DNA from 2 places in the Cobetia sp. LC6 genome. Region 1 is predicted to be linked to the other one. Evidence: riboswitches for the same ligand, from Rfam matches in the RefSeq annotation. Region 1 holds a riboswitch; the other holds the start of a gene.

Evidence for each region. Region 1 has a riboswitch for thiamine pyrophosphate ahead of tenA (thiaminase II). Riboswitches for the same ligand answer to the same signal wherever they lie in the genome.
Region 2: linked by a shared signal. The riboswitch ahead of QQF40_RS02735 (ABC transporter ATP-binding protein) and the one ahead of tenA (thiaminase II) in region 1 are both predicted to bind thiamine pyrophosphate.

Annotation. Positions count from the first base shown of each region.
Region 1 is NZ_JASSPL010000007.1:85,523-92,789, reverse strand. It holds gene QQF40_RS10120 (TIGR04283 family arsenosugar biosynthesis glycosyltransferase) at 1-305, shown strand, start outside; gene QQF40_RS10115 (TIGR04282 family arsenosugar biosynthesis glycosyltransferase) at 298-1,023, shown strand; TPP riboswitch at 1,177-1,303, shown strand; gene tenA (thiaminase II) at 1,450-2,109, shown strand; TPP riboswitch at 2,270-2,410, shown strand; gene thiC (phosphomethylpyrimidine synthase ThiC) at 2,537-4,546, shown strand; gene QQF40_RS10100 (peptidylprolyl isomerase) at 4,679-4,957, opposite strand; gene QQF40_RS10095 (phasin family protein) at 5,158-5,526, opposite strand; gene QQF40_RS10090 (nuclease-related domain-containing protein) at 5,939-7,234, opposite strand.
Region 2 is NZ_JASSPL010000001.1:629,098-636,364, forward strand. It holds gene QQF40_RS02715 (alpha/beta fold hydrolase) at 41-865, shown strand; gene QQF40_RS02720 (MFS transporter) at 862-2,130, shown strand; gene QQF40_RS02725 (ABC transporter substrate-binding protein) at 2,244-3,536, opposite strand; gene QQF40_RS02730 (ABC transporter permease) at 3,691-4,458, opposite strand; gene QQF40_RS02735 (ABC transporter ATP-binding protein) at 4,455-5,207, opposite strand; TPP riboswitch at 5,266-5,379, opposite strand; gene QQF40_RS02740 (phosphotransferase family protein) at 5,567-6,532, shown strand; gene QQF40_RS02745 (potassium/proton antiporter) at 6,670-7,267, shown strand, end outside.

The DNA.
Region 1 (7,267 bases):
ACCAGACCCAGTTCGTGCAGCGCTCGACCTTCGAGGCCATCGGTGGCTTTGCCGACATGCCACTGATGGAAGATATCTGGCTGAGTGCCCAGCTCAAACATCTGACCCCGCCAATGAACCTGACGGCGCGCGTTACCACCAGCGGTCGGCGCTGGGAGACCCACGGCGTCTGGCGCACCATCGTCAAGATGTGGGGACTGCGGCTGGCGGCCTGGTGCGGCGTCTCCCCTGCACGCCTGGCACGCCTTTACGGCTATCGCGCCGCGGCGCAGGCCTGTGAGCAGCGCGGAATGCCCCATGCGTGATGCGGCGTTGCCTACCTTGCCTACAACTGATGCCGCGTCAGAGGTGCGCCCGACCCTCATCATCTTCGGTCGCCTGCCCATCGCCGGCCACTGCAAGACACGCCTGATCCCCGCACTCGGCCCCGAGGGTGCAGCTCGACTCTATGAGCGGATGCTGTGCCATATCGTTGACCAGGCCTGCGCCGCGCGCCTTGGCAAGGTCGTGGTGATGCTGACGCCCGCTGCCGAGCCGTCGAGACAGACACCTGAACAGGCGGCTCTGCAGGTGGCGCTGGAAGCCCGGCTGCGAAGCGTTGTCGACACCTCAGCCGACCTCACCTTCGAGGTACAGCCACAGGGGGACCTCGGTGAACGGATGTCCCGGGCCATGGCCCGACATCTACCCGAGGGGCCGGTATTGCTGATGGGCTCCGACCTGCCGGCGCTGGACAGCCAGCGCCTGCGCGAGGCAGCCCAGAGACTACGCACTCACGACGCGGTCCTGCAGCCCACCGAGGATGGGGGCTATGGCTTGATCGGCCTCAAGGCGCCCTGCCCGCAAGCCTTCCTGCTGCCCCGCTGGAGCCACGCCCATGTCTGCCGGGACACCCTGGCGCGGCTGGCACGGGCAGGCAGAACGTACTCTTGCCTGCCGATCAGCTGGGATGTCGATGAGCCGCGTGACCTTGCGCGACTGTCGCGCCACCTGCCGGCGCTCATGGCGGACATTGCCGCTTGAGACTGTCCATGAACCCGCTCGAGGCTCATCACAAGCCCGCTTGAGGCTCTTCACACCTTCGGCAGGCCTCCCAAAGTCGTATGCATTTTTGCTCACACTGCCCTTCTTCTGCGCCACAGGGCTGTTACACTCGCTGCATCGTGACTCATATGTCACAGCTTGACGGGGTGCCGGTAAGACCGGCTGAGATGTCATGCGCAGGCAATGTCCTTGCGTGAATGACGATCCCGCCGAACCTGATCCGGCTAGTACCGGCGTAGGGATCAAGCGTGAAGCGATGCCACTCGATAACGTCACCACTTTCTCACGGTGACTGTCGGCACCTCCCCCGCTTTTCCCCTGCTCCTGTTCCGGTACTGGCCACGCTTGCGCCAGAGAACTGCCGCCCCATCACGGGTCGTCAGCACGCTCACCGAGGGATGCGTCATGCCTAGTTTCAACGACCTGACCAGTGCCTGCGCCGAGGAATGGCGTGACTATCTCGAGCACGACTTCGTTCGCCAGCTGGGCGAAGGTCGTCTGCCGGAGGAGTCCTTCCGCCATTACCTGCAGCAGGACTACCTGTTCCTGATCCACTTCGCGCGTGCCTGGGCGCTGGCCGCCTACAAGAGCCGCACCCTCGCGGAGCTGCGTCAGGCCACGGCCAGTCTCGACACCATCCTCAATACCGAGCTCGATCTGCATATCGGCTACTGCAGCGAGTGGGGCATCAGCGAGGATGATCTGAGCGAGCTGCCGGAATCGCGCGCCACCCTGGCCTATACCCGTTACGTGCTCGATTGCGGCCAGCGCGGCGACCTGCTCGATCTGCACGTGGCGCTCGCGCCCTGCCTGATCGGCTACGGCGAGATCGCCGAGTGGCTGCTCGATCAAGACACCACCGAGATCGAGAACAACCCGTACGCGGACTGGATCGCGATGTACTCAAGCGATGACTTCAAGGAAGCCGTCGAAGCCGAGCGTGAATGGCTGGATGCGCGACTCTCGGAGGTCTCGGAGCGTCGACTGGGTGAACTGGTCGATGTCTTCCGTGACGCCACGCGACTCGAGATCGACTTCTGGCAGATGGGTCTCGATCGCGCTTGAGTCATCACAGACTGACGTCCCGGTGCTCGCCATGAGCCGCTCGGGATGACGCCATCCTCCATGGATGGCACGACTGACAGGCCAACAGAGCCTGGATGAGAGAACGCTCCCCGGGGCAAGCCTGACGCTTCGGGCAACACACTCTCGCATTGAAATCTGCACACGCTTGACGGGGTGCCGGTGGAACCGGCTGAGATCCTGCATGCATGCTTCGCCGCCCTGACGCGCGAGCTTGCCAGCAAGGGGTCCCGTGGAACCTGAACCGGTTAGGACCGGCGTAGGAATCAAGCTGATGGCCAGCCGCTGCGCGCGGCCGCCTCGCTCCCGGGCCACCTGTTGGCAAGGAGTCGGCGACGACCATCCTCTCCCTGCGCACGGTCTTCCCATGATGACGTCAGCCGTGACGTCGCCCTTTGAGGAGACCTGCATGAGCACTGTCCCGACAACACAAGACCCGCAAGCCACCAACGCCGCCGAGTCACCGCTCGCCTCGCAGCCTGAGTCTGCCCCCAAGGCACGCGCGCGCGCCGTTCGCAAGGATGGCAGCCGCCACCTCGCCAGCGAAGCACAAGTCGACGCCGCCGCCATCGCGCCGCTGAGCGGCTCGCGCAAGATCTATATCGAAGGCTCCCGTCCGGACATCCGCGTGCCGATGCGCGAGATCGTCTGCTCTCCGACCCAGACCTCCAGCGGTCTGGAAGAGAACCCGCCGATCGTCGTCTACGATACCTCCGGCCCCTACACCGACCCGGCGGTCGAGATCGATATTCGCCGGGGTCTGGCACCGCTGCGCGAAAAGTGGATCGAGGAACGCGGTGATACCGAACAGCTCAATCAGCTGAGCAGTGAATATGGCCGCGTGCGCCAGGCCGACCTGCGCCTGTCGTCACTGCGCTTCGAGCTGGACCATCGCCCGCGTCGTGCCCTGCCGGGCAAGAATGTCACCCAGCTGCACTATGCGCGCCAGGGCATCATCACGCCGGAGATGGAATACATCGCGATTCGCGAGAATCAGCGTCGTATCGCGCTGCGTGAGGAATATCAGGGCAGCGAAGCCGTCGAGAGCATTCTGGGCCACCAGCACCCGGGCCACAGCTTCGGCGCCAACCTGCCCGACGAGATCACCGCCGAATTCGTGCGTGAGGAAGTCGCACGCGGCCGCGCCATCATTCCCGCCAACATCAATCACCCGGAAAGCGAGCCGATGATCATCGGCCGCAACTTCCTGGTGAAGGTCAACGGCAACCTGGGCAACTCGGCGGTCACCTCCTCCATCGAGGAAGAGGTCGACAAGATGACCTGGGCGATCCGCTGGGGTTCCGACACCGTGATGGACCTCTCGACCGGCGCCAACATCCACGAGACCCGTGAATGGATTCTGCGCAACTCTCCCGTGCCCATCGGCACGGTGCCGATCTATCAGGCGCTGGAGAAGGTCGATGGCGTGGCCGAGAACCTCGATTGGGAGATCTTCCGCGACACGCTGATCGAGCAGGCCGAACAAGGCGTCGACTACTTCACCATCCACGCCGGCGTCCTGCTGCGCTATGTGCCGCTGACTGCCAGTCGCGTGACCGGCATCGTCTCGCGCGGCGGCTCGATCATGGCCAAGTGGTGTCTGGCGCATCACGAGGAAAGCTTCCTCTATCGCCACTTCGAGGACATCTGCGAAATCTGCAAGGCCTACGACATCAGCCTGTCGCTGGGCGATGGCCTGCGCCCGGGCTCGGTGGCCGATGCCAACGACGCCGCCCAGTTCGGTGAGCTCGAGACGCTCGGCGAGCTGACGAAGATCGCCTGGCAGCACGATGTCCAGGTCATGATCGAAGGTCCGGGTCACGTGCCGATGCACCTGATCAAGGAGAACATGGACAAGCAGCTCAGCGAGTGTGACGAGGCGCCCTTCTATACCCTCGGTCCGCTGACCACCGACATCGCCCCGGGTTACGACCACATCACCTCCGGCATCGGTGCCGCGATGATCGGCTGGTTCGGCTGCGCCATGCTCTGCTACGTGACCCCCAAGGAGCACCTGGGCCTGCCCAACAAGGACGACGTCAAGACCGGCATCATCACCTACAAGATCGCCGCGCATGCCGCCGATCTGGCCAAGGGCCATCCAGGCGCGCAACGTCGTGACAATGCGCTCTCCAAGGCACGCTTCGAATTCCGCTGGGAAGACCAGTTCAATCTGGGCCTGGACCCGGACACCGCGCGCAGCTTCCACGACGAGACGCTGCCCAAGGACTCGGCCAAGGTCGCCCACTTCTGCTCCATGTGCGGGCCGAAGTTCTGCTCGATGAAGATCACCCAGGAAGTGCGTGATTACGCCAATGAGCATGGCCTGACCGGCGATGCCGACAGCGTGATGGCCGGCATGCAGGAGCAGGCAGACAAGTTCAAGCGTGAAGGCAGCCAGCTCTATCAGGAGGTCTAGTCAAGCGCCTGACGGCGCACAGGGAAGCTGACTTGCCAAGCGACACAAAAAACGCCCCGACCAGTGATGGTCGGGGCGTTTTCGTCACATCCTGCCAAACGCTCATGACATCTCATGAGCGTGACAGAAGGCTCACGTACGGCTGGTGACTTCCAGCAGGTGATAACCGAACTGGGTCTTCACCGGGCCCTGCACGGTGTTGATCGGGGCGCTGAACACGACTTCGTCGAATTCCTTGACCATCATGCCCGGGCCGAAGGCACCCAGGTCGCCGCCACTGCGGCCGGACGGGCAGGAGGAGTGCTCGCGAGCGGCATCAGCGAAATCGCGGCCGTTCTCGATTTCGGTCTTGAGAGCTGCACACTGTTCTTCGCTGGAAACGAGAATATGACGCGCTGTGGCCTGTGCCATGTCTATCACCTGTCACTGATCGAATAAATGCCGTCGGCAATCACCGGCGGCGTGGCAGGTCATTGTGGCCCAAGGCAGCGCTCGCCGCTAGCGTCGCGCGCCTCCCCACCTGCTCAACGATGCTCCAGACACGCGAACGCCCACCCGGAAGACCGGATGGGCGTTGGGGACGCTCGCCTGAGAGCGTCGGCAGCAGTCGCTTACTTGGCGACTTTCTGCATGGCCTCGGAGGCGGACTTGGCGTTGCTTTCTGCCAGTTCCTGACCTTTCTTGGCGTATTCCTGGTTCAGCTCGACCACTTTCTGGGTGTCGTTCTGCAGCTTCTCACCCAGAGACTTCACAGTTTCCTGCTGCTCCTTGACGAAGTTCTTCAGACCTTCACTGTCCTTGATCTCGAGCATGGAACGCGCCTGGGTCAGGGAAGCATCAGCATAGGACTTGGTCAGTTCCATCTGTGCGCCGATCAGCTTCTCGCTGTAATCGATGCTCAGGGCGCTGAACGCACGCAGCGGAGACAGGAACATATCGTCGAACTGCTGAGCGGACTTCTCGAAGTTGGCATTGAACATGTAGGCACCCTCCAGGGTATTGGCATCACGCTGAAATGAACCGGAGCCTTGCTCCGTTCGATTATCAGGATTGAACCGGGCTGGTGCACCGTAGTGACCGAGCCATCATTGTCAAGCCGTCACTAACAAGCCGTCACGGTCAGATAGTGCTATCGACCAGGTTCCATCCTCGCTGCAACGCAGCATAAGACAGTCTTTGTTGCACTGCAACATCAAAAACATTGCAACGACTGGCCTGTACGCCCTGGTTGATGCAGTCGCTTGATTACACTGGAAAAAAACAATCAGAAATCAGAAATAAAATTGACGCCCTGAGCTCCCGTCACGCCATGAACCACACCCTTGAGCGCCAGACTGGCGCCATAGGCCTGGGACACAGGACCGGAGTCAAATACAACACCGTGCTACTGCCTTACTGGGCTGAGGCATCGCGACAGCGTTTGCAGAGCAGGCGCCCGCCCAGCGCACGTGCCTGTTCTGCCTGGCGACAGAAGTCGACACTCTGGGAGGAAAGCCACCGCCGACAGCCCTGGCAGCGCGGCAAGCCTTCCTCATCCTGCGACCGGGCAGAAGACACGCCCTGCTGATGGTCGGGCGCAGTACCCTGCTGCTCGCCTGCCCCTTGCTGGCTCGCGGAGCCTTCCTGGCTGCCCTGCCCCGGATCCTGGTGCCCGGGCTGCCAATGTGCAGCCTGCAGCCCTCGGCCCCCGAAACCGCACTGTCGCTTCAGAGCAGCCGTGGATGTCACGCCACGCTGGACCGCCAGCGTCGTGTCCTCCGACGCCCCCTCCATGTCATCGGACTCTGCCACCATGGCAGCGCTTTCGCCTGAGATCCGCGACTGCCCTTCAGGCGATAGAGGCGGTTGCCATAGATAGGCCAGCGTGGACACTGGAGTGGCACCACCGCCCTCCGGCGAGCGTGTGTCAGTGGCCAGGCCCAGCTCCGCCACCCAATCGGTATTGGGGGCCACATGCCGGGTCGCGATGGCGCGCCCCAGCTGGCGCAGGCGGCGTTGATCGAGGCGGTGGGTAAAACTGCGCAGCCGAGTCACGTAAGCGGTCTTGCTGCTTACCTGCAGGCACTGACGCTTGAGGCGCGCGAAGGACAGCAGCGCACGACTGTCGAAGATGTCTTCCGGCGGGCGACTGACCTGAGCCGCATCAGCCACCACGATGCGATAGCGCAATTGCGGCTGCAGCGTCATCCCAAGACGCACAGGCAACAACGAGGAGGCCTCCAGCCATTGCACGATGGCGCGACTGCGCTCAGGAATCGTCTGCAAGGGACAAGGCGTCACGGCGTGCGCCATGACGCCATCTTCGTCCGCGGGAACCTCGCCCTCCTGCGCGACTCGCCCATCATGAGCCAACAGCTCACCGAAGGGGGTGATCGAGAGCGTCAGATCAAAACAGGAGGCGTCCAGCACCCAGACCTGCATGAGGCTGTTGATCAGCAGGTGATCGATCTCGATCACGCCCTCTGCCTGGGCCAGCCTCACATCATGCAGCACGACCCAATCATCCCGCGTCCCCAACAAGGTATCCAGCTGGCTTGCCAGCGCACGGCGACGAGCCTGGCGGGCACGTATCGCGCGCAGCGCCTCCAGCACCTTGTGGCGCTCGGGCGCGGCAAGCGCAGCATCCTGCGCCAGCACCTCGAGCACCAGCAGGTCATATTCCCGTGAATCACAGTCCTTGATCAGCATGGGCGCCTCTGAATTAGAGCATTCATATATAAC
Region 2 (7,267 bases), on a different contig from region 1:
GGGGAGCGTAACGGTCTGTCTAGCGTCCATGGAGATGATGATGAGCACAACGGTCGAGCTTTATTACCACGAGAGCGATGCTCGTGATGGCGCCGAGGAACAGACAACGAGCCAGCAGGACGCGACGCCGCTGGTCATTCTTCACGGCCTGTTCGGCAGTGCCGACAACTGGCGTTCGCATATCAAGTCGTGGTCGCGGACGCGCCGTGTGATCGCGGTGGATCTGCGTAACCACGGCCGCAGCCCGCACGTGGCCGGCATGAGCTACCCCGAGCAGGCCGCGGATGTCATCGCGCTGCTCGACCGCCTTGCCATCAAGCGCTGTGACCTGCTGGGCCACTCGATGGGCGGCAAGGTCGCCATGCAGGTCGCGCTCGAGGCGCCCGAGCGTCTGCGCAGCCTGCTGGTCGCCGATATCGCGCCGGTCGCCTATGGCCACGGGCATGACGATATCTTTGCTGCCTTCGAGGCGGTGCGTGACGCGCGCCCGGCCTCACGCAAGGAGGCCGACACGGTGATGGCGCAGCATGTCGATACCCCGGCCATCCGCCAGTTCCTCGCCACCAATCTGGTGCGTCTCGACGATGGCGCCATGGGCTGGCGCGTCGGGCTGGACCATATCGCCGCGGGCTACCCGCAGATCGTCGAGGCGCCGCACGGTCAGGGGCCGGTCGAGCTGCCGGCGCTGCTGCTGTGGGGGTCGCGCTCCAACTACGTGCAGGCCGAGGGCCTGGCGACGATGCGCGAACACTTCCCTGCGCTGGAAGATGACTCCCTGGAGGCCGGCCATTGGCTGCATGCCGAGCGTGCCAGCGAGTTCCAGCAGGCGGTGGTGGCGTTTCTTGATCGCGTCGCACGCGCTTGAGTACGCCGAGCAGTCACTCCGAAAATCGTCAGCCGGCCGCGAGTGATCGGGTCATCCCGCCGGTGACCACCCACGAGCGCCTGGTGGTGGCGCTGGTCACCCTGCTGCAGTTCGCCGTCATCATGGGCTTCACCATGGTGATGGCGCTGGGCCCTGACTTTGCTACCTCGCTGGGCATTCCGCTGGATCACCTAGGCTATATCGTCGGCAGTTATCCGCTGGCCGCCGCGGTGGGTACCCTGCTGTGGACACGGCAAGCCGATCGCTTCGATCGCCGCTGGGCAGTGCTGGGTTTCCTGTTCGGTGCGGCGCTCTGTCATCTGATCGCCAGCTTCGCCACCGACTTCGAGACCCTGCTGGCGGCGCGCATGCTGGGTGGGTTGTTCGGCGGGCCAGCGGCGGCGACGGCGCTGGCCATCGTGATCGACGTGGTGCCGGGAGTCCGCCGGGGGCGTGCCATGGGGCTGGTGATGGGTGCCTTCTCGGTGGCCTCGGTGCTGGGGCTGCCGTTTGCGCTGTGGTTGTCGCAGGGCTTCGGCTGGCAGGCGCCATTTCGCGCAGTGGCGCTGTTGGCGTTGCTGGTGTGCGGGCTGCTGGCCTGGATACTGCCGCCGATCCGCGGTCATCTCGATAACCCCGAGACCCGCCTGCGCAGCCGCAAGGGCACCACGATCCTGAACATCCTGGCCCAGCCCGACCATCGCCTGGGGCTGGCGCTGATCGCCACGGCGATGTTCAGCAACTTCCTGGTGATTCCCAACCTGGCAAGCTATCTGCTGTTCAATCTGGGCCTGCCGCGGGAGGATCTCGGCGGGCTCTACATGATCGGCGGCGGGCTGTCGCTGGTCGGCATGCAGCTGACGGGGCGGCTGTGTGATCGCTATGGCTGTGTCTGGCCGGGCACCATCACCTGCCTGATGACGGCGCTGGTCGGCTGGGCCTTCCTGCTGCATTCGCCGGGGCCGTCGCTGATCTGGATCGGCTTTGGCGCCTACATGCTGTTCTCGTCGGCGCGGCGTGTGACCCAGAATACGCTCAACAGCTTCATTCCCGCCGATCACGAGCGGGCAGCCTTCACCAGCACCCAGAGTGCCGTGCAGCATCTGAGTTCTGCCGCCGGCAGCTATGTGGGCGCCGGACTGCTGGTCAGCACCCCGAGTGGCGCGCTGGAAGGCATGCCGCTGCTGGTCGCGGTGCTGATGATCGCGCTGGTGATCCAGCCGCTGCAGATCCTGTGGCTGTCGCGTCGCCTGGCCCGCCGCTAGCGCTTGTGGAATCGGTACAAGACGGCGAGAGTGAGCCGGACCTAAACCCAAAACGCCCTGTCGGAGATTCCGGCAGGGCGTTTTGCATGGGGCGCGCTCAAGCGCTCAACGTCTCAGGGCGCGTTGACGTCGACGGCCAGGTGGCTCAGCGACTGGCGCTTCTTGATCATGCCGCGCTCGAACAGGAAGTCCTCGAAGTCACGGTAGCGGCCGGCATCCAGCGCGGCAGGACGCAGCGCGAAGCGCGGCAGGGTGGCGTACCAGGCTTCCTTGTTGAGCTCGGTATCCAGTGCCGGATCGGAGTCACGGAACATCTCCCAGCCTTGGTCCGGGTGGTTGATGATCCAGGCGGTGGCTTCGCCGACGGCGGCGAGGAAGCCGGCGTACTGCGCCTGCTTGCGCTCGTAGCTGTCGCTGTTGGCGACGAAGATCAGCTCGTCATAGGTCGGCACGCCTTCTTCCTCGATGTAGAAGGCGCGGCCCTTGACGCCTTCCTGAGCCATCTGGGCCAGCTCGAAGTTGCGGAAGGCGCCGGTGACGGCATCGACCTTGCGCGTCAGCAGTGACGGCGTCAGCGAGAAGTTGACGTTGGTCAGCGTGATGTCATCCAGCGTCAGGCCGCTGTGCTGCAGCATGGTGGAGAGCAGCACTTCCTCGACACCGCCGACCGAGTAGCCGACCCGCTTGCCCTTGAGGTCGGCGATCGACTGGATGTCGCTGTCGGCGCGCACCACCACCACATTCAGCGGCGTGGCGACCAGGGTGCCGATACGCACCAGCGGCAGGCCCTGATCGATCTGCAGGTGCAGTTGCGGCTGATAGCTGATGGCGATATCGACACGCTCGGCGGCAGCCAGCTTGGGCGGCACGCTCGGGTCGGCAGGGGCGATCAATTCGACATCAAGGTCGTGCTTCTTGAACAGCCCCAGCTCCTGTGCCAGCACCAGCGGGGCGTGACCGGGGTTGGTGTACCAGTCGAGCATGACCTTGAACTGCGTCAGCGGCTGCTCGGCGGTGGCAGCGTCCTTGGCAACGTCCTTCGAGTCAGCATCAGCGCTCTGTTCGTCGCCGGCTGGTGTGGCTTCCGCGGTCGGTTCAGCACCGTTCTTCGCCTGCTCGGCGGCGCCGGCAGTCGCTTCCACGGCTTCCTGACTCGCCACCGGCGCGGAGGCGGTTGAGTCGCCGTTCACTCCGACCTCGGCTTGCTGAGCGACGATTTCCGGCGCTGACTGGGTGCTGGTCGCGGCGGGTTCTGCCTCGGCGGCGTGGGCCGACATGGCAGTGGCTGGCAGGCTGCTCAGGCACAGCGTGGTCAGCAGGGTGGCGAAGGCGGTGGACAGCAGCGAGGCACGCGGTGAACGTGTCGGCTGTGCTTTGCGCCGTGGCGCCGATGACGAATGAGACATGGCGGAGTTCCTTGTGATCACAGGGTAGTGGTGCTGCCGTTCGTGGGCGGCAGTCGTCAGGCTCTTGCAGTTTGTGTCGAGCGTCGTTGCGTCTTTCGGTCATGCGGTCATGCGGTCATGCGGTCATGCAGTATTTTTCCGAAGGCAAGGCGTGTCAGCTCAGACGTGTCAGCCGGTCGCGGTGCCAGGGCATCAGGGTGCGCAGCAGCGCATCCAGCGAGAAATAGAGCAGCAGGGAAAAGGCAACCAGCACCAGCAGGGCGGCGAACATCAGGTCGATCTCCATGCGCGCGTTGGCGTTGAGCATCAGATAGCCCAGCCCCTGGCTGGCACCGGCCCATTCCCCGATGACGGCGCCGATGGGGGCGGCAGTCGCGGCCATGCGAATGCCGGAGGCCAGCGCCGGCAGTGCGGCGGGCAGCTGGATGTGGATCAATCTGCGCCATGGGCTGGCGCCCAGGGTGTGGGCCAGATCCAGCCAGCCCTGCTGGGTCTGGCGCAGGCCGTCGTAGCCAGTGGAGGCGACCGGGAAATAGATGATCAGCGTCGCCATCACTACCTTGGACAGCATGTCATAGCCGAGCCACAGCACCAGCAGTGGGGCGATCGCGAACAGCGGTATCACCTGGCTGATCAGCAGCATCGGCAACAGCGTACGGCGCAGGCGGGGGATGAAGGCCAGCGCCAGCGCGGTGGAAAGCCCGAGCAGGATGCCCAGCACCAGCCCGGCCAGTATCTCGCTGATGGTGACGCCAGCGTGATGGGCCAGCAGCGGTGCCTTCTGGATCAGCACCTCGAGCACGGCCTGGGGCGTGGGCAGAATGTAGGGCGGTACGGCGGTAACGGCAATGATCAGCTGCCAAAGTCCCAGCAGGAGCAGCGTACTGATGACGAGGTGACGCATGGCGTGCAGACGTTTCATGCGGCCTCCTCGCTATCACGCAGGCGGGCGATCAGTTGCGCCTGCGCCGGCGGCAGGGCCGGGTCATCCAGCGGCACCGGCCGCACGGCGCCAAGCCCCGGCAGATGCTCAAGCTCGGCGCCGTGGCCCGGGGCGCTCGACGGGCGCAGCACCAGCAGTTGATCGGCAAGGCGCAATGCCTCAAGCGGGTCGTGGGTCACCATCAGGACGGTGCGGCCCTTGAGCAGGCGGCTGGCCAGATCGTGCAGCTCCAGACGGGTGATGGCATCCACCGCCGAGAACGGCTCATCCATCATCACGATCGGCGCCTGCTGATAGAGCGTGCGGGCGAGAGCGACGCGTTGGCGCTGGCCGCCGGAGAGGGCGTCCGGCCAGGCCTGCTCACGACCCTCAAGCCCGACCGCGGCCAGAAGCTCATGGGCGAGTTCGCGATTGCGCGGCCGCCGGCGCAGGTCATCGCCCAGCCACAGGTTGTCGATGACGCGCCGCCACGGCAGCAGCAGGTCCTGCTGCGCCATCCAGGCCACGCGGTCGGTCAGCGGCTGACCGTCATCGGTGGCGAGGTCGAGCTGGTGGAGATCTGACATTTCCAGGCCAGCCAGCAGGCGCAGCAGCGAGCTCTTGCCGCAGCCGGAGCGCCCCAGCAGTGCCGTCCAGCTACCAGCCTCCAGACGCGCGGAAATATCGCGGAACAGCGTGTGGCCGGCGTAATCGATTCGTGCGTTGTTGAGGGTGAGTCCCAGCGACACAGGCAATTCCGTGGTCAGGCGGCGTGCCGGCAGGAGGAAGCAGGTGACGCGCCGTGCAGGGCACGCGTCGGGGATTCCCTCCGCCGGTATCAACCGGATCAGGTTCCAGGGGTTGTCGCGCGACGTATCGCTGCGACTCTCAGCCCATTCTCGGGCACCCCCATCCAGGCCGACAGTGTAACGTCACTGTCTTGCCGGTGTCTTGTCCGACGCAAGTCGGGGCAGGGGAGACGGCGACTTTCTTGAGTGGCTTTCCTGATTGGCTTTCCTGAGTGGGGCGAAACGGACTATGCCGATGTGGCACGCCTTGGGTATGCTGAACATGACTGTAACAAGACGTGTTGCCCAAGGAGATCATCATGCCCGACACACCGGATCTCTCGACCTGTTCCAGCTATCCCGTCCCCCCGCGACGGCCGAGCGCAGCTGACGCCACGGGGGAGCCGCACCCCGTGCCCAGGGGCTGGCCCGAGGAGTCACTGACTCGACGGCTCTCGACCTATCTGGGGCAACCGCTCGAACCGCTGGCACTCGCCTGGCCGGATAGCGCCAACTGGCTGTGGCGCCAGCGTGGCGGCACGCCGGGGCTGATCAAGCTGGCGCGAACCGGGCCAGACCACGACCCCTTCTGGCACGCCATGCGCGGGGTCTTCGGTGCCGATCGCTGGGCGACGCCGGAGGGTTTGACGCGACTGGCGGGCGCCTTGCCCGCGCGCCTGCCGATTCCGCCGCTGCCCCTGACCTTCCTGGGGCGTCTCGATGGCGCGCCCATCTGGCACCTGCCGTGGTCCAGCGGTCAGCCGAGCAATCTCAGCATCACCTTCTGTGAGCTGCTGGGCGACCAGCTCGGTCGCCTGCATCAGGATACGGTGTCGGGCTTCGGTCAGCCGCTGGCGCAGCCGATGCCGCTGTTGCACTGGAATGCCCGCGTCACGCGCTTTCTGGCCCATCACCCGCGTCGCGCGGAACTCGGCACGCTGCTCAAGCGCACCTTCCCGGCGCCGACTCGCGCGGTGTGGTGTCTGCCGGACATGCGCGCCGATCAGTATCTGTGCGCCGCCACCGGCTGGGTATGGAGCGATTGGGAAGCGCTGGTGTGGGCGCCGATCGAGTTCGACTGGGCGCTGGTGGAGTTGCTGCTGGAAACGCCGGAGCAGCGTCAGGCCTTCATGAAGGGCTATTCGCGCCATGGGCGCATGGTCGATCTCGATGGCCAGCGTGAGCTGTGCCGTGCGCTGTTGTGGGCGATGGAGGCATTCGGCCCGCGGTCCTATGCTGAGCTTGCGGCAGCCCCTGCCTGGGTCTCGCCGCGCAGCCTGGCGTGAAATTCGCGTGCTGTACACTGCAAGTACATGAAAGGTGTGAAATTTCTCTGCAGCCCCTTCGCTGACATGGAATACTGTGGGTGAGTCGTCATGGACGTCACTCGAGATCTGATGTAGGGCTTGGCGGGGGAGCACTCGTGGTAGAGAACCTGAATTATTATTTCTTGCTGGCAGGCACGCTGATCGCCTTGAGCGTGTTGGCCAGCCGCGTCTCGGCGCGTCTTGGCATGCCGCTGCTACTGCTGTTCCTCGGTCTTGGCATGCTGGCGGGTGAAGATGGCGTCCTGGGCATCCAGTTCGACGACGCCTCATCCGCTTACATGATCGGCAATCTGGCGCTGGCGCTCATCCTGCTCGATGGCGGCCTGCGTACGCGGCTGTCCACGTTTCGTGCCGGCCTGAAACCGGCGCTGGTGCTGGCCACCGTCGGGGTCTTCATGACCAGTGGCCTGGTGGGCCTTCTGGCCATGTGGCTGTTTGATCTCACCCTGATCGAAGGCCTGCTGGTCGGGGCCATCGTCGGTTCCACCGATGCCGCGGCGGTCTTCTCGCTGCTGGGAGGCCAGGGCGTTCACCTCAATGAGCGTGTCGGTGCGACGCTGGAAATCGAGTCCGGCACCAACGACCCGATGGCGATCTTCCTGACCATCACGCTGGCCGAGATCCTGACCGGTCAGCTCTCCGGCGTCGCGTCGGGCATCATGAGCTTCCTGCTGCAGTTCGGTGTCGGCGCCG